DNA from 4 places in the Mesorhizobium sp. M0768 genome. Region 2 is predicted to be linked to each of the others. Evidence: predicted binding sites of a transcription regulator. Region 2 holds the regulator's gene; each other region holds the start of a gene.
What was found. The regulator LexA, encoded in region 2, represses DNA repair genes until DNA is damaged. The targets are predictions, from matches to a motif close to TGTTCNNNNTGTGTTCNG.
Positions count from the first base shown of each region.

Region 1: the regulator LexA is predicted to act here: its motif matches at 2,677-2,694, upstream of NKI08_RS19080 (YifB family Mg chelatase-like AAA ATPase).
Region 3: the regulator LexA is predicted to act here: its motif matches at 2,245-2,262, upstream of NKI08_RS12195 (DNA recombination protein RmuC).
Region 4: the regulator LexA is predicted to act here: its motif matches at 4,161-4,178, upstream of dinB (DNA polymerase IV).

Region 1 covers NZ_JAMYPD010000014.1:103,404-110,500, reverse strand. Annotated here, with positions in the region: gene NKI08_RS19095 (glycosyltransferase) at 70-1,077, shown strand; gene NKI08_RS19090 (GtrA family protein) at 1,086-1,460, shown strand; gene gshB (glutathione synthase) at 1,678-2,619, shown strand; gene NKI08_RS19080 (YifB family Mg chelatase-like AAA ATPase) at 2,787-4,316, shown strand; gene NKI08_RS19075 (malate synthase G) at 4,569-6,740, opposite strand; gene NKI08_RS19070 (hydantoinase/oxoprolinase N-terminal domain-containing protein) at 6,869-7,097, opposite strand, start outside.
Region 2 covers NZ_JAMYPD010000001.1:37,192-44,288, reverse strand. Annotated here, with positions in the region: gene gltX (glutamate--tRNA ligase) at 131-1,552, opposite strand; gene NKI08_RS00200 (ComEC/Rec2 family competence protein) at 1,649-4,108, shown strand; gene lexA (transcriptional repressor LexA) at 4,102-4,836, opposite strand; gene kynU (kynureninase) at 5,284-6,531, shown strand; gene NKI08_RS00185 (hormone-sensitive lipase) at 6,627-7,097, shown strand, end outside.
Region 3 covers NZ_JAMYPD010000007.1:143,186-150,282, forward strand. Annotated here, with positions in the region: gene NKI08_RS12185 (cation diffusion facilitator family transporter) at 1-438, shown strand, start outside; gene NKI08_RS12190 (GFA family protein) at 506-910, shown strand; gene NKI08_RS12195 (DNA recombination protein RmuC) at 950-2,212, opposite strand; gene def (peptide deformylase) at 2,316-2,846, shown strand; gene fmt (methionyl-tRNA formyltransferase) at 2,863-3,792, shown strand; gene NKI08_RS12210 (GNAT family N-acetyltransferase) at 3,789-4,298, shown strand; gene truA (tRNA pseudouridine(38-40) synthase TruA) at 4,317-5,072, shown strand; gene NKI08_RS12220 (transporter) at 5,054-5,662, opposite strand; gene dapE (succinyl-diaminopimelate desuccinylase) at 5,665-6,864, opposite strand; gene NKI08_RS12230 (2-dehydropantoate 2-reductase) at 6,995-7,097, shown strand, end outside.
Region 4 covers NZ_JAMYPD010000035.1:38,552-45,648, reverse strand. Annotated here, with positions in the region: gene NKI08_RS29245 (high mobility group family protein) at 1-624, opposite strand, end outside; gene NKI08_RS29240 (hypothetical protein) at 694-936, opposite strand; gene NKI08_RS29235 (XRE family transcriptional regulator) at 1,175-1,870, shown strand; gene NKI08_RS29230 (hypothetical protein) at 2,100-2,408, opposite strand; gene NKI08_RS29225 (hypothetical protein) at 2,558-2,926, shown strand; gene NKI08_RS29220 (GNAT family N-acetyltransferase) at 2,995-3,453, shown strand; gene ybiA (riboflavin biosynthesis intermediates N-glycosidase) at 3,552-4,100, shown strand; gene dinB (DNA polymerase IV) at 4,231-5,472, shown strand; gene NKI08_RS29205 (hypothetical protein) at 5,640-6,284, shown strand; gene NKI08_RS29200 (sulfite oxidase) at 6,865-7,097, shown strand, end outside.

The DNA of each region.
Region 1 (7,097 bases), on a different contig from region 2:
TAGTAAAGCCGCCCGAGCGAGGCCGGCGTTTGAGCGGTCAGGGGCCTCACAAGGCATCCGGAGACGAAAATGCCACAAGAAGTGCGCCATGAGCCGAGCATCGCCGTGCTCCTGCCTTGCTACAATGAGGAGCTGACGATCGGCGAAGTGGTGCGGCGCTTTCGCGAAACGCTGCCTGCCGCAGCGATCTATGTCTACGACAACAATTCGCGCGACCTGACGGCGCTCCGAGCCCGCGCCGCCGGCGCCATCGTGGTGCGCGAGCCGCGCCAGGGCAAAGGCAATGTCGTGCGCCGCATGTTCGCCGACATCGAGGCCGACATCTACCTGATGGCCGACGGCGACGGCACCTATGCGCCGGAGGACGCGCCGCAACTGATCAACACGCTGCTGACCGAGCGCTCCGACATGGTGGTGGGCACCAGGCGCGGTGTCGCCAACGACGCCGGCAGGACAGGCCACGCCTTCGGCAACCGCATCTTCAACAGCCTCTACAAACGTTTATTTGGCTCGGACTTTACCGATATCTTCTCGGGTTACCGCGCCTTCACCAGGCGCTTCGTCAAGAGTTTTCCCGCCGTTTCCGGCGGTTTCGAGATCGAGACCGAAATGTCGGTGCACGCCTCGCAGCTCAAATTGCCGGTCAGCGAGATCGGACTCGACTATGGCCGCCGGCCGGAAGGCTCCTCGTCGAAGCTGTCGACCTTTCGCGACGGCGCGAAGATCCTGTGGATGTTCGCCATGCTGATGAAGGAGACGCAGCCGCTGCGTTTCTTCGGCGCTTTTTCGGTGTTCTTCCTGGCATCAAGCCTGTTTCTGATGGCGCCGGTGCTGATCGAGTTCGCCGAAACCGGGCTTGTGCCGCGCATGCCGACGTGGGTGCTGTCGGTCGGGCTGCTGCTGCTGTCGATGCTGGCGGCGGTGACCGGGGTAATCCTCGATTCGGTGTCGCGCGGCCGGGCCGAGCAGAAGCGCATCTTCTATCTGTCGATGCCTTCCGGCCGCGTCGAACGCGAACGCGCAAGTGCGCTCGCGACTTTGAAGACCGGACCGCGCAAGACCCCACGGGCGGCTTAGAGCCCTAAATGGGACGCCTCGCCCGCTTCATGGTCGCCGGCGGCATCGGCTTCGTCGCCGACGCGGCGGCGCTTTGGCTGGTGCTGGCGACAACGCCGCTTGGCCCCTTCGCAGCCCGCATCATCTCGATCGGTTTTGCCCTGTCCGTCACCTGGCTGATCAATCGCCATCTGACCTTCTCGCCTTCCAGCCGCGGCGTCGCGCAAGAGGGCGCACGCTATGGCGGCGTCGGCATCGCCACCAGCCTCGTCAATTATCTCGTCTATTGCGCCATGCTGTTCGCGCTGCCGATGGTGCCGCCGCTCGTCGCCCTTGCGGTCGCCTCGCTGGTTGCCATGGCGCTGTCCTTCCTCGGCTATTCCAAGCTGGTCTTCGACCGCTGAACGCACATCGCATTGGGGTCTGCGCCAGAAGCGCAGCCTCATCATGACCTTGGCCGATTGGCAGAGGCCGCCGATTTCCTTATATCGCTCTCGTCGATGCATCGGCCCGAAAAATCGGAAACGATTTTCGGAAAGCACGATGCATGGATTCAAAGTGTTGGAGCGTATGTGCGTCCGGGTGGACGCACGTTTGTTGCAACTGCGCCGGAGAGCACCCATGCCCCTGAAAGTCGCCGTCCAGATGGACCACATCTCTACCGTGTCGATTGCCGGCGACACGTCGTTTGCGCTGTCGCTGGAAGCGCAGCGGCGCGGGCACCAGCTGTTCCACTACACGCCCGACCGGCTGTCGCTGCGCGAAGGCAAGGTGTTTGCCCGTATCGAGGCGATGCAGGTCCGCGACGAGAAGGGCAACCATTATTCGCTGGGCGAGAAGGTGCGCACCGACCTTGCGGAGATGGACGTCATCCTTTTGCGGCAGGATCCGCCCTTCGACATGAACTACATCACCACCACGCATATCCTCGAGCGCATCCATCCGAAGACGCTGGTGGTCAACGACCCGGCCTGGGTGCGCAACAGCCCGGAAAAGATCTTCGTCACCGAATTTCCCGACCTGATGCCGGACACGCTGATCACCAAGGACCCGCTCGAGGTCGCCGCCTTTCGCAAGGAGTTCGGCGATATCATCGTCAAGCCGCTCTACGGCAATGGCGGCGCCGGCATCTTTCACCTGCACGAGGCCGACCGCAACCTCGCCTCGCTGCTCGAAATGTTCGGCCAGTTGTTCCGCGAACCCTACATCGTGCAGCGCTACCTCAAGGAGGTGCGGGGTGGCGACAAGCGCATCATCCTGATTGACGGCGAGCCTGTCGGCGCCATCAACCGCGTGCCGGCCGAGCATGATTCGCGCTCCAACATGCATGTCGGCGGCCGCGCCGAAAAGACCGAATTGACGGAACGCGAACGCGAGATCTGTGCCCGCATCGGCCCCGCGCTGAAGGAGCGCGGCTTCATCCTCGTCGGCATCGACGTCATCGGCGACTACATGACCGAGATCAACGTGACCTCACCGACCGGCATACGCGAAGTGCAGCGCTTCGGCGGCGCCGACATCGCCAGCCTGTTCTGGGATGCCGTGGAGGAGAAGCGCAACTAGCGTACATTGCTTCTGGAAGCGGCCGCGTTCCGGACCATTGCAGCCGTGGCGCTCAGCTGTTCCCCAAATGTTCTTGCCTTCGCCGGAAATCTGTGGTTGTCTCCGGTGACGCCGTTCGCGGCATGATCGCAAAGGCTTGGGGCAAAGCCTGCATCCGGGGTGAAGACATGGTGGCGCGGGTTCGCACGGTTGCTTTCCAGGGCATCGAGGCCGTGCCGGTCGACGTGCAGGTGATGATCGCGCCGGGCAAGGTCAACATGCACATCGTCGGGCTGGCCGACAAGGCTGTCGCCGAAAGCCGCGAGCGGGTGCAGGCAGCGCTGCATGCATCCGGCCTGTCGATGCCGTCGAAGAAGGTCACCGTCAATCTGGCGCCCGCCGACCTGCCCAAGGAAGGCAGCCACTACGATCTGCCGATCGCGCTCGGGCTGATGGCGGCGCTCGGCGCCATTCCGGGCGACATGCTGGCCGGCTATGTCGTGCTTGGCGAATTGTCGCTCGACGGAACCATTGCCGCGGTGGCCGGCGCGCTGCCGGCGGCAATCGGTGCCAACGCCGAAGGCAAGGGCTTGATCTGCCCGTTCGCCTGCGGGCCGGAAGCGGCCTGGGCCGGCAAGGATTTCGACATATTGGCGCCGCGCAGCCTGATCGCCATCGCCAATCATTTTCGCGGCACGCAGGTTCTGTCGCGGCCGGAAGCCGGCATCCATGCCGCGGCGCGCGACCTGCCCGACCTCGCCGACATCAAGGGCCAGGAGACCGCCAAGCGGGCGCTGGAGGTGGCGGCCGCCGGCGGCCACAATCTTTTGATGGTCGGACCGCCGGGGTCGGGAAAGTCGATGCTGGCGCAGCGGCTGCCGTCGATCCTGCCGCCGCTGGCGCCCAAGGAATTGCTCGAAGTCTCGATGATCGCCTCGGTGGCCGGCGAACTCGGCGAAGGAAAACTCACCGACCGGCGGCCGTTCCGCGCGCCGCATCATTCGGCCTCGATGGCGGCGATGGTCGGCGGCGGTCTGCGCGTGCGGCCGGGCGAGGCCTCGCTTGCCCATCACGGCGTGCTGTTCCTCGACGAGTTCCCCGAATTCTCGCCGCAGGCGCTCGATGCACTGCGCCAGCCGCTCGAGACCGGCGACTGCATGATTGCGCGCGCCAATCATCGCGTCACCTATCCGGCGCGTATCCAGCTGGTCGCGGCGATGAACCCGTGCCGTTGCGGCATGGCCGGCGAGCCGGGCTATCGCTGCCTGCGCGGCGATCGCTGCCGCACCGACTACCAGGCGCGCATTTCCGGCCCGCTGCTCGACCGTATCGATCTCAGGATCGAGGTGCCGGCGGTCTCGGCCAGCGATCTGATCCGGCCGGACCGGGCCGAGAAAAGTGCCGCCGTCGCACTACGTGTTGCCCGCGCCCGTACGATCCAGCGCGAGCGCTTCGAGCGGCTCGGCGCGACCGCCACCACCAACGCCCATTGCTCGCCGTCAGTCATCGAGGAGATCGCCATGCCCGATGCCGCCGGCCTGTCGCTGCTCAGGGACGCCAGCGAAAAGCTCGGCTTTTCCGCACGAGCCTATCACCGCGTCTTGAAGGTGGCGCGGACCCTGGCCGATCTCGAGGCCAGCGAGACGGTCGGCCGCATCCATCTGGCCGAAGCGATTTCCTACCGCATGAGCTCGGAACGGATGGCGCAGGCGGCGTGACGTTCCCCTCCCCGTTGAGGGGAGGGTGGCCGCGAAGCGGCCGGGTGGGGTCGCCGGTGAGACGCTCGGCCTGTCGCATTTCGAAACCGGCCGAGGTGCGGAGCGTTGCGATGTTCCTCCTAAGGCGCACCGTCAGAATTGGGTTGGCGCACTGCATTGGCGACCCCACCCGGCCCTTCGGCCCACCCTCCCCTCAAGGGGGAGGGGGACGCCGGCGCTTACCCTTGGCCGGCGTGCATCGTTGCTTTCGGTTCAGCCGTTATCCCGCGCCTTCAGCTCCAGCCGCCGTGCGTGCAGCACTGGCTCGGTGTAGCCGTTGGGCTGGATGCGGCCTTTGAAGACCAGGTCGCAGGCGGCGAGGAAGGCGATGGACTTGTCGAAATCCGGCGCCATCGGCCGGTAGAGCAGATCGCCTTGGTTCTGGCGGTCGACGATCGCCGCCATGCGTTTCATCGTCTCCATGACCTGCTCGGGGGTGCAGACGCCGTGATGCAGCCAGTTGGCGATGTGCTGCGAGGAGATGCGCAGCGTGGCGCGGTCCTCCATCAGGCCGACGTCGTTTATGTCAGGCACTTTCGAACAGCCGACGCCCTGGTCGATCCAGCGCACGACATAGCCCAGAATGCCTTGCGCATTGTTGTCGAGTTCCTTCTGGACGTCTTCAGGCGACCAGTTCGGCCGCCTTGCTACCGGCACCGACAGGATGTCGTCCAGTTTCGCCTTGGGCCGGCTCTTCAGCGCCGCCTGGACGGCGTGGACATCGACCTTGTGGTAGTGCGTGGCGTGCAGTGTCGCCGCCGTCGGCGACGGCACCCAGGCGGTGTTGGCGCCGGCCTTGGGATGCGCGATTTTCTCGGCCAGCATCGCCGCCATAAGGTCGGGCATCGCCCACATGCCCTTGCCTATCTGGGCGTGGCCGGCCAACCCACATTCCAGCCCGATGTCGACGTTCCAGGCTTCGTAGGCGGCAATCCAGGCGGCCTGCTTCATGTCGCCCTTGCGGATCATCGGGCCGGCCTCCATTGAGGTGTGGATCTCGTCGCCGGTGCGGTCGAGGAAGCCGGTGTTGATGAAGACGACGCGTTCTTTCGCGGCGCGGATCGCCTCCTTGAGGTTGACGGTGGTGCGCCGCTCCTCGTCCATGATGCCCATCTTGATGGTGTTTTTGGGCACGCCGAGCAGCGCCTCGACGCGGTCGAAAATCTCGACGGCGAAGGCAACTTCGTCGGGCCCGTGCATCTTGGGCTTTACGATGTACATCGAGCCGGCGCGAGAATTGGCGCGGCGCCCGTTCACGCCGATGTCATGCAGCGCGATCAGCGCCGTCAGCGCCGCATCCATGATGCCTTCCGGCACCTCGTTGCCGTCGCGGTCCGATATCGCCGGATTGGTCATAAGGTGGCCGACATTCCTGACCAGCATCAGCGAGCGGCCGGGCAAGGTCAGCGTGCCGCCATCGGGCGCGGTATAGGTGCGGTCGGGGTTGAGCCTGCGGACAAAGCTCTTGCCGGCCTTGGTGATCTCCTCCGCCAAGTCGCCCTTCATCAGGCCGAGCCAGTTGCGGTAGACCAGCACCTTGTCCTGCGCATCCACTGCGGCGATCGAATCCTCGCAGTCCTGGATGGTGGTCAGTGCCGATTCCAGCACGACATCGGCAATGCCGGCCGGATCGGTGCGGCCGATCTGGTTGTTGCGGTCGATGACGATTTCGATGTGCAGGCCGTTCTTGGTGAGCAGCACGGCTTCAGGGTCGGCGGCATCGCCGCGATAGCCGGCAAACTGTCTGAGGTCGGCAAGCGTGGTGGCGCCGGCACCCTCGCCGAGCCGCAACATGCCGTTGGCGACCGAAAGCCCGTTGACGCCGGCCCATTTGCCTGTCGTGAGCGGCACCGCCTCGTCGAAGAAGCTTTTCACCCAGGCGACGACCTTGGCGCCGCGCGCCGGATTGAATTTGTTGCCTCGCTCGGCGCCGTCCGTCTCCGGGATGACGTCGGTTCCGTAGAGCGCATCGTACAGCGAGCCCCAGCGCGCATTGGCAGCATTCAGCGCATAACGCGCGTTCATCACCGGCACCACCAACTGCGGCCCGGCAACCAAAGCGATTTCCGGGTCGACATTTTCGGTGGTCACGCTGAACGCCGGCCCCTCGGGCAGGAGATAGCCGATCTCGCGCAGGAAGCTCGTGTAGGCCTCCATGTCGACGGGCGCGCCATTGTCGCGATACCAGCGGTCGAGTTTGTCCTGCATGGCATCGCGCTTTTCGAGCAGCGCCCGATTTTTTGGCGAGAGATCATGGACGATCGCCGAAAAACCGCTCCAGAATGCCTCCGCTTCAATGCCGGTGCCCGGCAGCGCCTCGTTCACGACGAAATCATGAAGCTCGCGGGCAATCCGCAATCCGGCGATCTCGACGCGATCGGTCATCAGGGCTTCTCCAGACGAAAGGCTAGGCCGGGCCTTTGGCATGTCACGGTGGCAGGGTCAATTCAGCTCAGGGTGAAGGTAGGGCGTTTTCGCTGCCGATCTCCCCCTTGAGGAGGGCGATTACGCGCTCACACCGCAATCCTTGGCCGTCCCGACGCCACCGCCACGACGTGCGCCTCGATGAACATGCGCTGGCCCTCTACGGTGGAGACGCGGTATTCGCTGGCGATTTCGATCTCGGCGCTGTCGGTGCCGGCGTCCTTCGCCCGCCCGGCGGCAATCGCCCGCACATCCTTCTCCGCCGCGGCGATTGCCGCCGCCTCGTCGTTGAAATCGCGCACGCTTTCGCCTGAGGCG
Region 2 (7,097 bases):
CCCAACACGTCAAAAGCATCGGAATACGCACATTTGCGCCCGCAATTGAATCTGCGCGGCAGATTAGGCCAAGACCCAATGTTGCACTGCGAAACACACCTTTCAATGCCAATCTTCTTGGGCCAGTTTGCTAATCGATTTGATCAGCGATCCGCGCCAGGCTTTCCTCGCGGCCAAGCACGGCAAGCACATCAAAGACACCTGGCGAGGTACTTTTGCCGGTGAGCGCGGCGCGCAAAGGTTGGGCCACGGCGCCGAGTTTATGGCCGGCGGCCTGCGCATAGTCGCGGATCGCGGCTTCGGCTGAGGCGGCAGACCACTCCGAAACCGTGGCTAGTGCCGCATGAGCGCCCCGCAGGATCGCGCGCGCCTCACCGCTGAGCAGCGCCGCCGCCTTCTCGTCGACCGGCAGCGGCCGTTCGACGAAAAGGAATGCAGCCCCTTCAACAAGTTCGACCAGCGTTTTGGCGCGCTCCTTCAGGCCCGGCAACGCGGCAAGCAGTTGCGCCCTGCGTCTGTCGTCGAGGCGAGCGGCGATTGCCGGGCCGCCTTCTAGATAGGGCAGAGTGGCGATGAAGATGTCGAGCAGCGCCGCGTCGTTCATCCGGCGCATATGCACGCCGTTAAGCGCCTCGAGCTTGGCGAAGTCGAAACGGGCGGCGCCCTTGTTGACGTCGCCAATGTCGAACCATGTAATCATGTCGGCGATCGACATGATCTCATCGTCGCCGTGGCTCCAGCCAAGCCTCGCCAGATAGTTGAGCAGCGCCTCCGGCAGGTAGCCCATGGCGCGATAGGCTTCGACGCCAAGCGCACCGTGCCGCTTCGACAGCTTGGCGCCGTCGGCACCGTGGATCAACGGGATATGCGACATCGACGGCACCTCCCAGCCCATGGCGTGATAGATTACGGTCTGGCGTGCGGCGTTGGTCAAATGATCGTCGCCGCGGATGATGTGGGTGATGCCCATGTCGTGATCGTCGACGACGACGGCATGCATGTAGGTGGGATTGCCGTCCGAGCGCAGAATAATGAAATCGTCGAGATCCTTGTTGGGAAAGCGCACGTCGCCCTGGACGCGGTCATGCACCACCGTCTCGCCGTCTGTCGGCGCCTTGATGCGGATCGCCCCCTTGGCGCCGGGCGGCGCCTCCGACGGGTCGCGGTCGCGCCAGCGCCCATCATAGCGGGGCGGAAGCCCCTTGGCTCGCGCTGCCTCGCGCATCGCCTCCAGCTCCGCCGGCGTCGCGTAGCAGTAATAGGCCTTGCCCACGCGCACCAGCTCCTCGGCCACCTCGCGATGGCGCGGCGCGCGCTCGAACTGCGAGACAGGCGCGCCGTCCCAGGTGAGTCCGAGCCAGGAAAGCCCGTCGAGAATGGCTGCCGTCGCCGCATCCGTCGACCGCTCACGGTCGGTATCCTCTATACGCAGCAGCATCGTGCCGCCCGTGTGCTTGGCGTACAGCCAGTTGAACAGCGCCGTGCGCGCGCCGCCAATGTGCAGATAGCCGGTGGGCGAGGGGGCAAAACGGGTGACGACCTTATCGGGCATGGAACTCTCAGGCGGGCGAAGGAAGTGGGTTTGCGGACTTTCGCGCGTTGCGCGTTCATGTAGCATAGGAGGTCGAGGGCGCAAGGGGCAGACCCGATGGCTGTGCGAGGCCGTGGTGCGGGCGAGGGCGAGGACGTTGGCAGCGACGTCAGCGAACGCTTGCTGTTTGCCGCTCCCCCGCCTGTCCCGCCGGCACCGGCATTGCTACCTGCTCCGCGCTTCGATGCTCCGTCGCTGCCGGCCAGCGACCCAGCAACGGTTCTCGTGCCCGCGGGCGAGCCTATCGTACGCCTGCGCAGGCGTTTCCGCCTCCCGTCACCGTCCCGTATCCGCAACAGCGTAACCACAGCGGCCGGTCTGGAACTCGACCGCGGCATCGCCTTCCTGCTGGTGCCGGTGTTCCTCGCATGCGGGGTGGTCGTTTATTTCGGGCTGTCGGTGGAGCCGGCCTTTCCACAGCCGATCGCAATCGCGCTCCTCGCGACCCTTTGTGCCGTCGTCTCGCGGTCATGGCCCAGGACGCGCCTGTGCTTCATGGTGGCACTGCTCTGCGCGCTTGGCGTACTTGCCGCCAAGTTCGAAACATGGCGTGTCGGAACGCATATGCTCGGCTCCGAAATCTCGACGCGGCTGACGGGTCGCGTCGTATCGTACGAGCCCATGGCGAGCGGCCGCATCAGGCTGACAATCGATGTGATCTCAACCGCCAGGCCGACACTGCGCTACATGCCGGAACGGGTCCGCGTTTCGGCGATGAAGATACCGGCTGAGCTGACCGCCGGTTCCGAGATCACCGGCTATGTGCGGCTGCTGCCGCCGACCGGCCCGGTGCGGCCCGACAGCTATGATTTCTCCTTCGACAGCTATTTCGCCGGTATCGGCGGCAGCGGCTTTTTTCTCGGCAATCCGAAAATCGTGTCGTCGGACAGCATGCCGCTTGCCGCGCAGCTTTCTTCCGCGATCGAAGACGCGCGCGAATCCATCGCCGACCATATCCGCAGCCGCATCGGCGGTGCCGAGGGCGAGATTGCTGCTGCGCTGATCGTCGGCGTGCGCGCCGGCATTCCCGAGGAGATCAACGAAGCGATGCGGCGCACCGGCATCTACCACATCATCTCCATCTCGGGGCTGCATATGGCGTTGGTCGCCGGCACCATCATGGCGCTGCTGCGGGGTGCCTTTGCGCTGTTTCCCGATTTCTCATCGCGACGGCCGGTCAAGAAATATGCCGCGGCCGCCGCGCTTTTTTCGATTGCGGCCTACCTCGTCTTTTCCGGCATAGTCGTGGCGGCCGAACGCAGCTTCATCATGCTGGCGGTGATGCTTATCGCCGTGCTGTTCGACCGGGCCGCGCTCACCATGCGCAACCTGGCGATCTCGGCCATCGCGGTCATCCTGGTATCGCCGCACGAGGTGGTCGGTCCGAGTTTCCAGATGTCCTTCGCCGCGACGGCGGCCCTTGTCGGCGCCTATGCAGGCTGGTCCGATTACCGCGCCGGCAGGGCCACCACGCCGCCGCCGCGGCGGTCGCCGCTACGCTTTGCCACGCGAAAGGTCCTGCTGGGCATGTGCGGTCTGGCGATGACCTCAATCATTGCAGGGAGCGCCACAGCGCTTTTCGCCATATGGCATTTCCAGCGCGTGGCGCCGCTCAGCCTGTTCGCCAATCTGGCCATCATGCCCATCGTCTCATTGGTCGTCATGCCCTTCGCCGTTCTCAGCGCGCTGGCGATGCCGTTCGGTGCGGATGGCCCTTTCCTCTATGTCATGGGCAAGGGGCTGACGGCGATGATCGCCCTGTCCGGGTGGATCTCGGAGCGCTCGCCCATCGATGCGGTCGGGCTGATTTCGCTGAGATCCGTCCTTCTGGTGACGATCGCCCTCGTCATTGCCAGCATGGCGACGACGTGGTTGCGGCTGGCGGCACTTCCTTTTGCGCTCGCCGGCTTGCTGACGACAACGCAGACACGCATACCCGACGTATTGGTCTCGGAGGACGCACGGCTGGTCGCGCTGCCGATCGGCAGCGGTGAACTCGCGGTCAACCGGGCACGCCCGAATGAGTTCACCATCGACAACTGGAAACGCGCGCTCACATCAGAGGCTATCGTCGCGCCGGAAACACCTGGAAAGAACGACCCGCAATTCGATATTGCCGATCCGGCCGACCTACCGCCGGGCATGCCGTTCATTTGCACGGACGGCCTCTGCCTTGCCAGGCATCCATCCGGCGCGATCATCGCGCAAGCCAAGGACCGCGATACTGCGCGGCCAGCCTGCGCCTTTGCCAGCTTGGTCGTCATCGACGACGCCACCGCCCATAACCCCTGCTACTACGACCGGCTGGTCCTCGTCGTCACCAAACGGCAACTGGCGCGCGCGGGAAGTGCCGCCGTCTATTTCGATCCACAAGCGGCAACACGCGCCGAGATCCGCTTCGCCGTCGAAAAATCATACCGGCCCTGGCACGTGCAGCGGAAATTTTCACGCGCGGCACGGGGCCTGCCGCCATACCGCAGGGCCGACAAAGCCGGCGCCAAGGGCGGAGCTCAGTAGCGGCGGATCAGTCCGACGAGCTTGCCCTGCACCTTGACCCTGTCTGGTCCGAAGATGCGCGTCTCGTAGGCCGGATTGGCGGCTTCCAGGGCGATCGAGGCGCCCTTGCGGCGGAACCGCTTCAGCGTCGCTTCCTCCTCGTCGACCAGTGCCACCACGATCTCACCGGGGCTCGCCGTATCGGCATTGCGGATGATCACCGTGTCGCCGTCGAAAATGCCGGCCTCGATCATCGAATCACCTTTGACCTCGAGCGCATAATGCTCGCCGCCCATGATCATATCCGGCGGCACCGAAATCGAATGCGTCTGGTGCTGGATGGCGTCGATCGGCACACCGGCAGCGATGCGGCCCATCACCGGGATCGAAACGGCGGCGACGACATCGTCGTCATTTCCGGCTGCGGGCACGCGCGACGATGTCGGCTTGCCTTGCCGAGGGGCGCCTTGCCCAAGACTACCCTGGATGACACTCGGCGAGAACTTGCGTGCCGCATTGAGGCCGGGGGCGATCGAGTCAGGCAGGCGTAGCACCTCCAGCGCACGGGCCCGGTTGGGCAAACGGCGAATGAAGCCGCGCTCCTCCAGCGCCGTAATCAGCCGGTGGATTCCGGATTTGGAAGCCAGGTCGAGCGCTTCCTTCATCTCGTCGAATGAAGGCGGGATACCGCTTTCCTTCAACCTTTCGTGGATGAACATAAGCAGTTCGTGTTGTTTGCGTGTCAGCATAGCGACCCCCAACAGAATCAGAAAAACAAACCCAGAACAAACACTATCTGTTCCAGTTGTGTTCCGCAACTGTTTAAAGTTTAATGAATGCGTTAAGGCTCGGGAAACAAACGACGTCCCCTACCGGCGTACCGCATTTTCACCGCCGCGAGCCTCATCGCCTTGATTCTGCTTTCGTTTGCGCCCTTCTGGCCTCCTAGAAGGCAGCACTGGCATCGGCCGTCGGTCGGCAAAAGGCACGGAATTGAACCCGTATCGACTGTGCGGTTTGGTCGATGCACCGTGAACGAAACGAACTCAAAACGCCAACCTCGGGTTAAGTCCCAGTTTCCACCGCCTGGTCAGGCTGCTTCTCGCCGGTGGAGCCTTGCTGCGCGCAACCAGGTAATGGAAGAACAGTCGATGCGTGTCCGGCGTTGCGTTGGATCTTGGGGGAGCAGACAAATCATGACAGGAATTCCCGATCTCGTGGCCATAAAGGCGATGGATGCCGCGGATCCGCTGCGCGCGATGCGCGACCGCTTTGTGTTGCCGCAAGGAGTGATCTATCTCGACGGCAATTCGCTAGGAGCTGCTTCACGTGCCGCTTTCGATGAACTGCACAAGGCCGCGACCGAAGAATGGTCGCATGATCTCATCCGCGCATGGAACACGGCCGGCTGGTTCAACATGCCGCTTGAACTTGGCGACCAGCTCGGGCGCCTGATCGGTGCCGCGGCCGGCCAGACGGTGGTCTGCGACACGACATCGGTCAACATCTACAAGCTGCTGCACGCCGCCATGGCCATGCGACCGGAGCGGCAGGTCATCGTCGCCGAGGACGATAGTTTTCCGACGGACCTCTACATGGCCGAGGGTGTGGTTTCGACGCGAAAAGATACGCTGCTGCGCCTCTCGGGGGTCGACGCGCCGACCATCGAAGAGCTGATCGACGAACGCACCGCCGTGGTGCTGGTCAACCACGTCAACTATAAGTCGGGCGAACTGCGCGACATGCCGGCGCTGACGCGCAGGGCTCAGGAAGCCGGGGCGATGATCGTCTGGGATCTCTGCCACACCGCCGGCGCGATGCCAGTCGAGCTCGACAAGGCAAACGCCGATTTTGCCGTTGGCTGCACCTACAAATATCTGAATGGCGGCCCGGGCGCGCCTGCCTTCATCTATGCGGCTGAGCGGCATCTTTCCTACATCCAGCAGCCGCTCACCGGCTGGTGGGGCCATGCACGGCCCTTCGCCTTCGAGCCAGGCTATGCGGCCGGCACCGGCATCCGCCGGTTTCTGTGCGGCACGCAGCCGGTCTTGTCGATGCGCACGCTGAAGGGCGCGCTCGACATCTGGAACGATGTCGACATGACGGCGGTGCGCAAGAAGAGCATCGCGCTGGCGGATCTGTTCATCGAGCTTGTCGAGGCAAAGTGCGGCACTTACGGGCTCACGCTCGAAAGCACGCGCGATGGGGAAAAACGCGGCAGCCAGATTTCATTCATGCATGAGCATGGCTACCAAGTCATGCGCGCGCTGATCGAACGTGGCGTGATCGGCGATTTTCGCGCGCCATCGACCATGCGCTTCGGCTTCACCCCGCTCTATATCGGCTATGCCGATGTCTGGCAGGCCGTCAAAGTGCTTGAGGACATCCTGCACACCAGTGCGTGGAAGGATGCGCGCTTCGCCATCAAAGCAGCTGTCACTTGAGATTGATGCGAGAGCTGGAACCGTGAGGCTGGCGACGACGCGCCGCGCGATGCTTACGGCTACGTTGCAAGGCCATATGCCAAGGAGGGCGCAGGGTGTTCGAACGTCACATTGCCGATTGGGACAACGCCTATGCCAACGGCGCCAACATAGCCGGCAGCGATCGCTGGCCGGCGGCCTGGATCGAGCCCGCGCGGGTTTTCCGCGACGTGCTTTCGACCGAGGGCAGGGCGCGGCTCGACATGGCCTATGGCGACAACCCACGCAACCGGCTCGATCTTTTCCTGCCGGCCATCAAGCCCAAGGGACTCGTGGTGTTCGTCCATGGCGGCTACTGGATGGAATTCGACAAGAATTTCTGGTCGCATCTTGCCGCTGGCCCTGTTGATCGCGGCTATGCGGTGGCGATGCCGTCCTACACGCTCTGTCCGCAGATACGCATTGGCGGCATCGTCAAGGAAGTCGGCGCGGCGATCGGCAAGGCGGCGGCGATGGTTGCAGGGCCGCTGATGCTGACCGGGCACTCGGCCGGCGGCCATCTTGTTAGCCGGATGGTTACGGCGACG
Region 3 (7,097 bases), on a different contig from region 2:
GCCTTCGCCGGGATATCGGCGGCGGAACTGCTGGACATGCCGAAGCTCGACGGCGCCGCGTCGATCGGCATCGCGCTGATCCTGGGCGGGACCGCGATCTTCCTGGCGCGCGAAAGCAAGAGCCTGCTGCTCGGCGAGCCGGCTTCGCCCGAGGTGCAAACAGAGGTGCTGGCCATCGTCCAGCAGGACCCGGCGGTGCAGCGGGCGAATGGCGCGCTGACGCTGCATATGGGTCCGCAGGAGATCGTCGCCGCTTTGAGCATCGAGTTCGAGGATCATTTGTCGGCGCCGGAGATAGAGACCTGTGTCGAGCGCCTGGAGACGCGGCTGAAGGCGGAGATGCCGGAGGTGACGCGGCTCTTCGTCAAACCGCAGACCACCGGCACCTGGGAACGCCGGAGCAAGGCCTTGGCGGCGTCCGGAGGGGAACCAGCCTGAGGAAAATGGCTGCGCCATCGGGCAGTCCCGGTTATGATTGCGGGCAAAAGCTCCAGGAGGAACGAAGATGAAAATCGACGGCGGGTGTCATTGCGGCGCCATTACTTACGAGGCCGAGATCGATCCGGAAAAGACCACCATTTGTCACTGCATCGATTGTCAGAAGCTAACCGGAACGGCCTTTCGCGTCACCGTGCCGGCGTCCGAGGACAATTACAGGATCACCAAGGGCACGCCGAAGATCTACATCAAGACCGGTTCGAGCGGCGCCAAGCGCGCCCAGGCATTTTGCGGTGAGTGCGGCTCGCATCTCTACGCCACTTCGGCGGGTGAGGGACCGAAGGTTTACGGTATCAGGGTCGGCACGGCACGGCAGCGCGAGCAACTGGTGCCGAGAAAGCAGATCTGGCACCGCTCGGCGCTGCATTGGCTGCCGGAATTCGAAGGCACAACCATCATCGAGGAGCAGTAGCGCCAGACCGGGGCGAAGCCTCCGGTTCCGGCGCAGCTCTCAATCGTCGCCTTCGACGACCCTTAGCCTCAACTGCCCGGTTTTCGAATCGGCGACGCGCGGGCTGCTTTCCGCTTTTGCTCCGCTGCCATTCGAACCGGGGGTGTCCTCCGCCGGCTGCACGCCAAACTCCAGCGCCTCGATCTTCTGTCCGCGCCTGGTCACCTTCGATGTCGAGACCAGGATGTCCTCGATGTCCTTGGCCGATTGGCCGAAATGCGTCTGCAATTTGCGCACCCGCTCGTCTAGCCGGGAGACGTCTTCCATCAGCCGGATAACCTCGCCCTGGATCAGGTGTGCCTGCTCGCGCATGCGGGCATCCTTGAGGATCGCCTGGATGACCTGGATCGACAGCATCAAAAGCGATGGCGAGACGATGACGATCCGTGAGCGATGCGCCTTCTGGACAACGGCCTCGAAATTCTCGTGGATTTCGGCGAACACCGATTCCGAAGGCACGAACATGAAGGCGGTGTCCTGCGTCTCGCCCTGGATCAGGTATTTTTCGGAAATATCGCGGACATGCACCTCGATGTCGCGGCGGAAAGCCTGTGCGGCGGTCTTCTGCAGTTCGGCGCCTTCGGCGGCCCGGATGGCATTCCAGGCCTCGAGCGGAAACTTTGCATCGATGGCAAGCGACGGTGCGCCGTTCGGCATCTTCACCAGGCAGTCGGGCCGGCTGCCATTCGACAAGGTCGCCTGGAATTCATAGGCGCCGTGCGGCAATCCGTCGGCGACGATGGCTTCCATACGCGACTGGCCGAAGGCGCCGCGCGTCTGCTTGTTGGAAAGGATCGCCTGCAATTGCACGACCTGACCGGCCAGCGACTGGATGTTGCCTTGCGCGATATCGATGACCGCCAGCCGTTCCTGCAGCTTGGCGAGGCTCTCATGCGTCGATCTCGTCTGCTCGGTCATGGTCTGGCCCAGGCGGCCGGTCATGGCATCGAGACGCTGGCCGATCGACTGTGTCAGTTCCGCCTGGCGCGCCCCGAACACTTCGGCGATGGCGCCCATGCGGCCCTGCATTTCCGCCTGGCTTGCCAAGATGCCGGCCATCCGCACCTCGGCGTCGCGGGCGTGGTCGGCGGCTTCGGCGGCCGCCACTGCACGCGCCTTGGCCGATCGCCAGAGCGCAACGACGAGCGCCACGAACAGTCCAAGGAACAGCATTGCGCCGAAACCCAGGGCATGGCCGAGCGTGATCGTGGTGGCGCCTAGGCGGGCGACAGGTTCGGACAGGATGGTGGCCAGATCGTTCATGTCGACAGCATAGATGATTCGGTCTGCCAGCACAGATCAAAACGTGAACGACCCGAAGGCGCCCCGGTTGACGCTTTTCCTGCGAGGTCTTAGGTGAGACGCCATGTCGATCAAGCCGCTTATCATCCTTCCCGATCCCGTCCTGCGCCAGGTTTCAAAACCGGTCGAGCGTGTCGACGGGGATTTGCGCAAACTGGCCGGCGACATGCTGGACACCATGTATGACGCGCCCGGCATCGGCCTCGCAGCGATCCAGGTCGGCGAACCCTTGCGCATGCTGGTGATCGACCTGGCCAAAGAGGACGAGACGCCGGCACCGCACGTCTTCATCAATCCCGAAATCCTTGAAAGCTCCGACCAGCGTTCGGTCTATGAGGAAGGCTGCCTGTCGATCCCCGATTACTATGCGGAAGTCGAGCGCCCCGCCGCGGTGCGGGTGAAATATCTCGATCGCGATGGCAAGCTGCAGGAGATCGAGGCCGAGGGGCTGATGGCGACCTGCCTGCAGCATGAAATCGACCACCTCAACGGCGTGCTGTTCATCGATTACATCTCCAAGCTGAAGCGCGACATGGTGGTCAAGAAATTCAAGAAGCTCGCCAGGGACAAGGCGCCGGGCAAGATGGTGGGGTAGGCGTCGACGAATGCCCCTGCGTGTCATCTTCATGGGTACGCCCGAATTCTCCGTGCCGACGCTGCGGGCGATTGCCGGGGCCGGGCACGAGTTGGCAGCCGTCTACACGCAGCCGCCGCGCGCCGGCGGCCGGCGCGGGCTCGAACTGACGCCGTCGCCGGTGCAGCGCGAGGCCGAGCGGCTTGGCATCGAGGTGCGGTCGCCGGTGTCGCTGAAGGGCGAGGCGGAGCAGGAGGCGTTCCGCGCGTTGCGTGCCGACGTCGCCGTGGTGGTCGCCTACGGGCTGCTTCTGCCCAAACCCATTCTCGAGGCGCCGCGGCTCGGTTGCCTCAACGGCCATGCATCGCTGCTGCCGCGCTGGCGCGGCGCTGCCCCTATCCAGCGCGCCATCATGGCCGGCGATACCGAAACGGGCATGATGGTGATGCGGATGGAGGAAGGCCTCGACACCGGCCCGGTGGCAATGGTTGAAAAATGCGCCATTGGACCCGACATGACGGCCGGCGATCTGCACGATCGGCTGATGGTCTTGGGTGCTTCGCTGATAGTGCAAGCGCTCGAACGGCTGGAGCGGAATACGCTGACATTTACCACACAGGCGGAGGTGGGGGTGACCTACGCCAAGAAAATCGATAAATCGGAGACTCGCATAGACTGGCTGCGACCTGCCGGCGACGTGCACAACCAGATTCGCGGCCTGTCGCCCTTTCCCGGTGCATGGTGCGAGGCCGAAATCGGCGGCCGCGTGGAACGGCTGAAACTGCTTCGCTCGACGCTCTCGCAAGGCGCCGGCGAACCGGGAGGAATTCTCGATGACCGGCTGACGGTCGCCTGCGGGTCAGGCGCGATCAGGCCGGTCGAAGTTCAACGTGCGGGCGCAAGGCCCATTGCCGCGCAGGAGTTTCTGCGCGGGGCCAAGCTCGAAAAAGGAATGAAATTGTCATGAGCATGATGTCCATACGCGCGGCGACGCCGCGGGACCGCGAGGCGATCCGCCTTGTCGAAGAACACGCATTCGGCCAGCAGGCGGAGGCCGGACTGGTCGACGCGCTGGTCACCGGCGGTGATGCCGTCGTCGAACTGGTGGCGGACGAAGACGGGCAAGTGGTCGGGCATATCCTGTTTTCACGGCTTTTCGTGCAGAATGGCGGCAAGAGCTTCCCGGCGGTGGCTTTGGCTCCTTTGGCGGTCGAGCCGTCGTTCCACGGCACCGGCATCGGCGGTGCGCTGGTCCGCGAGGCGCATATCCGCCTGAAGGCTGCTGGCGAGACGCTCGCCGTGGTGCTCGGCGATCCCGCTTACTATGGACGTTTCGGTTACAGCCGCGCCCGTGCAGCGAAGTTCGAGAGCGAGTACCAAAGCGAAGCCCTGCAGGCGCTTGCCTGGGACGAGGCGCCGGAGACCGGCAGGCTGGTCTACGCCTCGGCCTTCGGCTCAGCCCTCGCCGCCTGATTTCGCCTCGATCCGGGAATGCCGCGTTTTCGCCTCGACATCGAATATGACGGCAGTCTCTTCGCCGGCTGGCAGCGCCAGGCCAACCAGCCTTCGGTGCAGCAGGCGATCGAGCGGGCGATCGAGAAGTTCTGTGGCGAGCAGGTTTCGCTGCGCGCCGCCGGCCGCACCGATGCTGGCGTCCATGCGACCGCTCAGGTGGCGCATGTCGATCTGATCAAGGCATGGCCCGGCGACAAGGTGCGCGACGCAGCCAACGCGCATCTGCAAGCGGCCAAGGTGCGCATCGCCATCCTGAAGGCCGCAGTCGTGCCGGATGGCTTCGATGCGCGTTTCTCGGCGATCGGCCGCCATTACCTCTACCGCATCGTCAATCGCCGCGCGCCGGCGGCGCTCGACAAGGGCAAGATCTGGTGGGTACCGAAGCAGCTCGATGCCGGTGCCATGCACGAGGCGGCAAAGGTGCTGGTTGGCCGGCATGATTTCACCACCTTCCGCTCGACCCAGTGCCAAGCCACCAGCCCCATCCGCACGCTCGACCGGCTGGATGTCAGCCGGGCGGGCGATTTCATTGAGGTCCGCGCTTCGGCGCGGTCATTCCTGCACAACCAGGTGCGCTCGATGGTCGGCTCGCTCAAACGTGTCGGCGAAGGCGGCTGGACTGTTGCCGACCTCAAGGCGGCGCTTGAGGCGCGCGACCGTGCGGCCTGCGGTCAGGTGGCGCCGCCCGACGGGCTGTTTCTCGTCGGCGTCGATTATCCGACGCCTGGCTGATCCGGAACGCTGATCCCGAGCAGCGCCTGCAGGCCGAACAGGACGATCAGCGACGCCACGAACATGCCGGCAAAAACGGCGCTGCCGGTGGCCGCACCCCTGCCGATCGCAACGTTGGTCATCCGCCAGGTCAAGACCATCGACAGCGCGAACAACAGCAGCGACACCAGTCCGGAGACTTCGTTGGCCGATGTCAGGAAAAGCCGGATCAACGCCGATGGCAGCATCATCCAGGCGATGATCGCCGAGGCCCAATTGCTGGCCACGACATAATGGACGAAACGGCCGCCGACGCCGACCCGCGGCGCCACCAGGGCGAGGCCTATGAGCGGCAGCACCCAGGCGCCGATATCGACGGTTGCCAGGCGGATCAACATGCTGAAACGGCCGACGAATGCGTTGGGATCGCCGATTTCGTTGGCAATACCGACCCAGCCGACGATCAGTGCCGGCGCCGCGACGACGATGGCAAAAAAGGAGTTCCAGAAACCGTCCGCCGAAAGGTCGAGCAGGCGAAATCCGTCGGCTTTGCCGAGCATCAGCCGCCAGGCACCGGCAAGCGAAGCGTAGGTTTCATCCGCTGAAAGCATCACTAGGATATGTCCTGCGCAAACCAGTCTTCAACGAAGCGCAGATAAATCTGCGTCAGCGTCTCGAGGTCGGCAATCGCCACGCGTTCGTCGACCATGTGCATGGTCTTGCCGACCAGTCCGAATTCGACCACCGGACAATAATCCTTGATGAAGCGGGCATCGGAGGTGCCGCCGGAGGTGGAGAGCGCCGGCTTCCTGCCGGTCACCGCCTTGATCGAGCCGCCAAGCGTCTCGATCAACCTGTCGTCGCGTGTCAGGAAAACGTGGCTCGGTCCGTCGCGCCAGACGATCTCGTAGTCGACCGGCGTCTTCTTGCCGGCGCGGTATTTCTTGCGTTTCGCCGCCCGGTCGAGGCGGTTGTGGATCTCGGCCTGGATCGTCTCGGCGGTCCATGTGTCGTTGAAGCGAATATTGAAGGTAGCCGCCGCCTTCGCCGGGATGACGTTGGTGGCAGGATTGCCGACATCGATGGAGGTCACTTCAAGATTGGTCGGCTGGAAATCCCTTGTTCCGTTGTCGAAGACGGGGTGCAGCAAGGCGTCGACCAGCGTCATCAGGCCGCGCACCGGGTTGTCGGCTAGCTGCGGATAGGCGGCGTGGCCCTGGCGGCCGTTGACGACGACCGTGCCGGAGAGCGAGCCGCGCCGGCCGATCTTGATCATATCGCCGAGCGCATCGGGATTGGTCGGCTCGCCGACGATCGCAGCATGCCATTTCTCGCCCTTGGCAGCCGCCCATTCGAGCAGTTTCGTCGTGCCGTTGATCGCCGGCCCTTCCTCGTCGCCGGTGATCAGCAGCGAGACCGACCCCTTCGGGCCGCCCTTCTGCGCGATATGTCGCGCTACCGCCGCGACGAAACAAGCAATGCCGCCCTTCATGTCGACGGCGCCGCGGCCGAACATCTCGCCATTGGCGATCTCGGCGCCAAAGGGTGGGTGCGTCCAGGCTGTTTCATCGCCCACCGGCACCACATCGGTATGACCGGCAAACATCAGATGCGGGCCGTTGCCGGAACGCCGCGCGTAAAGGTTCTCTATGTCAGGTGTGCCGGATTCGGAAAACACCGGGCGCTCGACGGCAAAGCCGAGCGGCTTCAACATTTCTTCCAGCGCGCTCAGCGCACCGCCTTCGGCGGGCGTCACGGAAGCGCAGCGGATGAGAGCAGCCAGATTTCTGGTCGGATCGGTAGGCAGCGTCATGGGCAAAAGCGATAGTCGAAAGCGCAAGGCCTGTCACGGCCAGACATAAGGGCCAGCCATGCCGCCGACATTATGGTTTTCATGCCGTATGATTGCGGCAAAGGCCTCTCGACCAAGGCAGGGCCATCGCATGGTCACGCGTGGCAAGACAATCGTAATCGCAGGTGCCGGCAGTATCGGATGCTACGCCGGCGGCTGCCTGATACTTGCCGGGCGAAAGGTGGTTCTGCTGG
Region 4 (7,097 bases), on a different contig from region 2:
GGCCGGCAGCGTGCGCAGGAAGCGCGCAGCGTGATAGGCGCAGTAGCTTTTCGATGGGTTCGTGCGCATTCCGCAGCACAGCATGTCCAAACCTGGCCGGCTGCCGGGAGCGTCGTTTTCCGCATCCTCCTGCGGCGTCGTGTCGAGCGGCGCGCGGCAGCGCTCGAACAGGCAATCGATGAAGCGCATGGCAACGAAATGCGGCTGGCGGCCGCCGGCGGCGATCGGGCGCGGCGCCGGCATTTCGAGCGGTGCGCCATCGGTCCCGGTGATCCGAGCAGGACCCGGCTGCCAGGCCGGCGGCGCCAGCCTGGCCGACAGCCTTGCCGGGCGGCAGCGTGGCTCGGCCTTCGGAGCCGACGCCGCTTGATCAGCAGTGCTTGATGGCTCAGGCGCCGAATTTCCGAGCCGGCCGCCAGAGCGTCCGCCACACCAGCCCTTGGATCTGGCAAGGCCGATGGTGCGCAAACGGGCGGTGCGGTGGACGATGCCGATGATGGCTGCACGCGAGGCCGGGCGGCCGCGCAGCGCGGTCAACCGGGTGGCGATCTTCGCGGCCGACAGTCCGCTCGTCAGCCAGGTCTCGATTTGTTCCAGTTCCGAGGCGGAATAGCGGGCGGCCATGATGTTTCATTCCCTGCAAAAATGGTTGTGTGCGGCGCCGGCTTCGCCGGTCTCAGGCTCGAAAGCCGGTCAGCCTTCGCGTGGTCTGCTGCGATCGCGCTTCATCTCGGCCGCCTGCCTTGTTGCGCCGGACACTGCCTTGTCCGTCCGCTCGTCGAAGGCGATGACCGTGCCGTCTTCGGTGCGGATGCAGGCAGCCGCGGCTTCCGCATTGCCGGCCGGCAGGCAATTCGTGGCCGGAGCCGTGAGGGGAACGGCTCCGGCCGTTCCGGCCGCTTGCGCTGCCGGATCCGAGGCGCGAGCCTCGGGCATCGTCCCGGCCGGGGAGGAGGACAGCCGCGACGAAGGGGAAAGGGTTGGCACATGCATGGCCCCGGCGATCGGTTGCGCTACCGCCTCCAGGCGAGCGCTGCCGGCGCGCTGAACGGCGGATTCAAGGACCGAAAGCTGGCGAAGCGACTTGTGCATGCCTATATAAGAGTATAACTCAAATCGTAATGCAAGCGATTCTTGCATAGACGAAACCGAATCTTATGCCTCAGATGGAGCCATGGCGAAAACTGCACTGTCGATCAAGGTCGGAGCGGCGATCCGCCGGGCGCGCAAGCAGCGCGGCCTGGTGATGCGTCACATTGCCGAGCACAACGACACCGACGTCGCTGCCGTCGGCAATTGGGAGACCGGGCGCAACCTGCCCAAGACCGAGAACCTTTTGAAGACCGCCGCTTTCCTGCGCGTCGACCCGGTGGCGCTCGGCAAGGGCGAGGTCGTTTTCCTCGAAGATGCCGGACCGGTTGCCGATGCCGAGATCGTCACCGATCCCGGCCCCCTGCCCGCCGGGCCGGTGGACATCCAGCTTCTCGGTACCGCCGTCGGCGGCGACGATGGCGACTTCACCTTCAACGGCCAGCCGGCCGGCTATGTCCAGCGGCCGCCGGGGATCCGGCATCTGCGCAATGTGTTTGCGCTGCACGTGCTGAGCGATTCGATGGTGCCGCGCTACGAGCCCGGCGAGATGATCTATTGCGGCGGCCGCGAAGCGTTGCCCGGCGACCATGTGGTGATCGAGACCCTGCCCGAGGAGAACGAGCAAAACGGCAAGGCCTTCATCAAGAAGCTGGTCAAGCGCACCGCCGCCGAGCTGATCGTCGAACAGTACAACCCGCCCAAGACGCTGTCCTTCAACCGCTACGCCATCAAGAACGTCTTCCGCGTCATCCCGCTCAAGGAACTGCTGGGGTATTGAGGCGGGAGCTTTCCCTTCTCCCCTTGTGGGAGAAGGTGGATCGGCGCACAGCGCCGAGCCGGATGAGGGGTGCTGGAAGGAACGCGGCGTTTAAAAATATTTGGATGATTCTAGTCTAAATCCCTACGTCTTCAACTCCGCGATCCGTCCAACACCCCTCATCCGACCGAGCTTCGCTCGGCCACCTTCTCCCACAAGGGGAGAAGGAAGAACACCGTCCCCGTCCCCCTCAAGCCCGCCTCGACTGCAGCTCTCGACCGTTGAGCAGGCGCGCCTCGGCGCGGGTCCGTTGCCGGTCGTCGATGAAGGCGGCCTGGATCGAGACGGCGGCGCCCGGCAGGCCGTCGGCCCGGCAGGCCTTGCAGATCAGGCGCCCCGAAAGTGCGGCCAGCGGTGTCTCCGGCATCACCCCATGCCGCTTGAGCTCGGCCGGCTTCCACCACCTGTTGCGGCCGCAGTCGATGCATTCGACGGCAATCGAGACAACATCGGCGATCGTCGCTTCCTTGCCTGCCAATGCCATGGTTATCCCCATCATTGTTCCTGCTTTGTTCGCAACATTATCGGATTTTGGAGCGGAGTCGAGTCGGTTCCGCTTACATCAACGTGAAAGTTTCACTTGTTCGCCTATTTGAGTTATGCTTATACGTGTGAGCAACAGAACCGCAGCCGGCCGGCAGCAAGGGAATGACGATGGACCCAGCCCAGTTCGCCCATGCCTGCGGCTATAGCGGCGACAGCCCGGCCATGCTTGCCGCTTTCGCGGCCATCCGCCAGGACGGCATCCGCAAGGCACGCCAGGGTCATCGCCAGCGCAAGGCGGCGATTGACCGGATGAAGCCGAGCCGCGCTCTGTTCCTGGCGGCGATCCGCCCGGCACAGTCGGCCGAGGAGGCACTCGAGGATACCGCACGCTTCCTGTCGATGTTCCGCAACATGCCGCACTGGCGACAGGAAAGGCGCGCCGCCGACCTCACCCGCGCCAGGCAGCAGCGCCTCTTCGCCCGCTTCTTCCGCCGCCACGGCCACCGCCTCTGGGCGCTCGAGGCGACCTGAAGGCGCGCGGGCCTCCCTTGCAAAACGGATGTTGCGATCGCCGACACCGCGCCGTATGTCTCCGCGCGATGAGCGAGATCGAATTCCGTCGCGCGCAGGCGCCCGACCTGCCGGCGATCGTTGCAATGCTTGCCGACGATGTGCTCGGCGCAGACCGGGAAGACCCGTCCACGCCGCTTGCGCCATCCTATCTCGATGCCTTCAGCGCAATCGATACCGATCCCAACCAGTTGCTGGCCGTCGCGGTCAACGCCGGGCAAGTGGTCGGAACGCTGCAGCTCAGCTTCCTTCCAGGCATTTCGAGAAAAGGCGCCTGGCGCGGCCAGATCGAAGGCGTTCGCGTCGCCCGGCAATGGCGCTCGCGCGGCGTCGGCAAGCTGTTGATCGAATGGGCGATTGAAACATGCCGTTCGCGCAATTGCAGCTTCGTCCAGCTCACCACGGACAAAGGTCGACGGGAGGCGCACGCTTTTTACGAGCGCCTCGGCTTCACCGCCAGTCATCTCGGCTACAAGATGGCGCTGTAGATCAGCATTTCATCGCATTCAGCGCCGACCGCTCATCTTCGCTACCCACTCTGGATGGAGCATTGACAAGCCGGCCTTTCGCCCTGCTCCATCCGCCCATGATTTACGACCGAACCTGGCTTGAGAAAACCTTTCGCGCAAAGCCCCGGCAGAAGTTCCTGTTCTTCTGGGGCCATCAGCCGTCTAAGGACGGCCGAATAAGCACGTCGTGCTTCAGCCAGTGGTGGCATGCGCCTTTTACCGTCGATGGCCTGAGCTATCCGACTGCCGAACACTGGATGATGGCCGAGAAGGCACGACTGTTCGGTGATGCTCCGACGGCAACACAAATCCTCAGGGCGGCGAGCCCCAAGCAGGCAAAGCAGCTTGGCCGCCAGGTGAGCGGCTTCGATGGCACCAAATGGGATGCAGACAAATATCGCATCGTGACTGAAGGGAGCTTTCAGAAGTTCCGTCAGAACGCGGCGCTGCGCGAATATCTGTTGTCGACGCATGACCGGGTGCTGGTCGAGGCGAGCCCTGTCGACCGGGTGTGGGGTATCGGCCTTGCGGCGGATGACGAGAGGGCGGTGAACCCGCTGCTGTGGCGCGGCGAGAACCTGTTGGGATTCGCGCTGATGCAGGCCCGCGATCGGCTGTGCGGCTGAACATTGCCGTGCGCTCGTCAGCTGCGGCGGCCTCCGCGCTGCTTGACAAACCACCCACAATGTTCTCTTTATGTTCTCACCACAACTCGAGACAATGCGGCGTTCGAACCGCCGCGGGCGAACGGGCCGGATGGAAGCCAACATCCTCCACGCGGATCTGGATGCCTTCTATGCCTCGGTCGAACAGTTGCTCGACCCGGCCTTGCGCGGCAAGCCGATTGCCGTCGGCGGCGGGGTAGTGCTTGCCGCATCCTATGAAGCCAAGGCGTTCGGCGTGCGCGGCGGTATGCCGGGACGGCGGGCGCGGGAACTCTGCCCGCAACTCATCTTCGTCGGCGGCCATTTCAAGGACTATCAGCGGCTGGGCGATGCGGCAATCAAGGTGCTCGGCGATTTCACGCCGGTGGTCGAGCGGATTTCGATCGACGAGGCCTTTGCCGACGTCGCCGGCTGCACCCATTTGTTCGGCTCGCCGGCCGAGATCGCCGGCAAGATCCGCCGCCGCGTGCGGGCCGAGCTCGGCCTGCCGATCTCGGTCGGCGTAGCCCGCACCAAGCATCTGGCCAAGATCGCCTCACAGGTCGCAAAACCGGACGGGCTGGTGGTGGTCGATCCGCGCCACGAGCTGGAGTTCCTGCACCACCTGCCGGTCGAGCTGATGTGGGGCGTCGGCCCGGTCACCAGGCAGCGGCTGGCCGGCATCGGCGTCAACACCATCGGCGAGCTGGCGAAGACCAATGGTGGGGCGCTTGAGCGCCTGCTCGGGCCGGCGGCGGGAGAGAAACTCAACGCGCTGGCGTGGAACCGCGATCCGCGCAAGCTCGAGACGCAGCGCCGGGCGCGCTCGGCGGGTGCGCAATCGGCGCTTGGCCGAAAACCGGCCGAGGAGCAGGTCTTCGTGCCCGCTTTGCTGCATCTGGCCGACAGGGTCGCCACCAGATTGCGGGCGAAATCGCGGCCCGGTCGCACGGTGACGGTTCGCGTCCGCTTTGCCGATTTGCGCTCGGTGACGCGCTCGATCACGCTCGACCAGCCGATTTCGGCAACCGCCATGCTGGCCGAGATCGCCGAGGGGCTGGTGCGCAAGGTGCTCATCGACCATCCGCACGAAAAGACAATCTCGCTGCTGGCGATCGCCGTATCGCATCTGGAGCAGCATGCCGGCCTGCAACTGGAACTGCCGCTCGGGCTTAACGACGACCGCCGCCACCCCGGCACCAGCAAGGGCGCGGCGCGCTGGACCGCGGATCGCGCCGTCGACAAGATCCGCGACCGCTTCGGCTGGGAGGCGGTGGGCTACGCCTCCGTCGCGCTCGGGCTACAGCGGTCGGTTCCCGACGCGTTTCGCGAGCTGGCCGAAAAGGAACTGTGAGCCTCGATTACACTTTGGTTGCCAAGTCGCCGGAATGACGTTGAAGGCTGCGCCGTTGTGAATTTATCTTGGACCAGTTCGTCGTGCACCCGTTTGGGTATTAACCAGACAGGGTAGCACCCGCTCGCAAATCCTTCCGCCCTCACTTCGAACGACAGGAGATCGGCATGGGACAGAACGCCGGATATTTCGCACTCATCGTTGCCGGACTGGTGACCAATGCAACGACGCTGGCCAAGCCGCTCAACCCGGACCGGGCGATTCCATCCCTGGGCGATATCAACTCGCCGCTGGCCAGCCCGCTGTTCAAGCAGGTCAAGGCCGGGCCGCTGGCGATAAAGCTTGAGGAAACCACGCTTGCCGATGTCGAAAAAGCCTTCGGCGGAGCGATGCACGATGAAGGCGACGCCGGAGATTCACGCCACTGGCTTTGCTATGCCGGCCCCGACGCCGGCGGATCGCCGTCGATCTTCTGGTTCGTCTCCGGCGAGATGGGCGGCTCCGACCACGGTGTCCTGTCCGTCGCCCTGCAGCCGAACCCGGAAGGCAAGGTGCCGGAAGGATGCGCCGGCGCACCTGCCAGCCTGACAGCAATTGAACTCGATACGCCCGGCGTCGGAGCGCCGCTGAGCGACGTGGCCGCGAAATTTGGCGCCGCCAAGCCCGATCGTTACGGCCATTTCGGCTTCGCCGCCTCTTATCCTGCTTCGTCTCCCGACCAGAAGGACGCCACGGTCACGCAGACGCTCACCTACACAGCCGGGAACGGCAGGATAACCGGCGTGGCGGTGACGCAAGTCACCACCAACTAGGGCGTCCCCGCTCGGTTGGCGAATGGTTCACGTGTGATTGATTCTGCCGCGCCCGAGCCGGGCGGCCTGCTTGCTGGCCACCTCGGTTCTGATGTGCCGCCCGGGCCCGCCTCCTCCTGCAAATGCGACATTCGAGGCGGCCCTGGTCGTCAGACCAAAAGCGTTGCGCCGCCCCAAGCGACCAGGGCGGTGCCGGCCGCACGGCCAACCCATGGGCCGGCAGGAAACACCGGTTCGACGAGAACCTGCGAAAGTCCGGAAATGACCCAGAAACGGGCGTTCGGCAGCGATCCGAGCAGCAACGATTTTGGCAGGATCGGAAATCGGCATGGAATGCTGCAATCATCATCATGTCCCGTCCAAGTTGTGGACAGTTCCTTCTCAAAGGCGCACTCTTAGCATGCGAAACGCGAGCTAGCGTTTCGTGCAACGCTTCACATGCTTGACTTGCGTCGGTGATTATCTGACCTACCCGGATACTTCCGGGTCGGCAGACCTCACATTGTGTCGCCTATCCGTGATCAGGCTACGGCCTAAGGCACGTTGCAGCCCGTTCCGGATCAACTGGGAGGTAAACAACATGCCTGATTTTCAGCGCAGAGAACTTCTTGTTCAAGGAAGCGCGGCTCTTGCCGCAATTGCTGCTCTCTATACATCGCGCCGGGCTTACGCTTTTCCAACACGGCCGAACGAGGAAGTTATTCGATGGCTGGATCAGCCGACCGAAAATCCCGATCCGGTGGGTATCCAGAAGCAGCTTGTCTGGGAGGATTTGGATAGCTGGATAACGCCAAACGACAAGTTCTTCAGCAT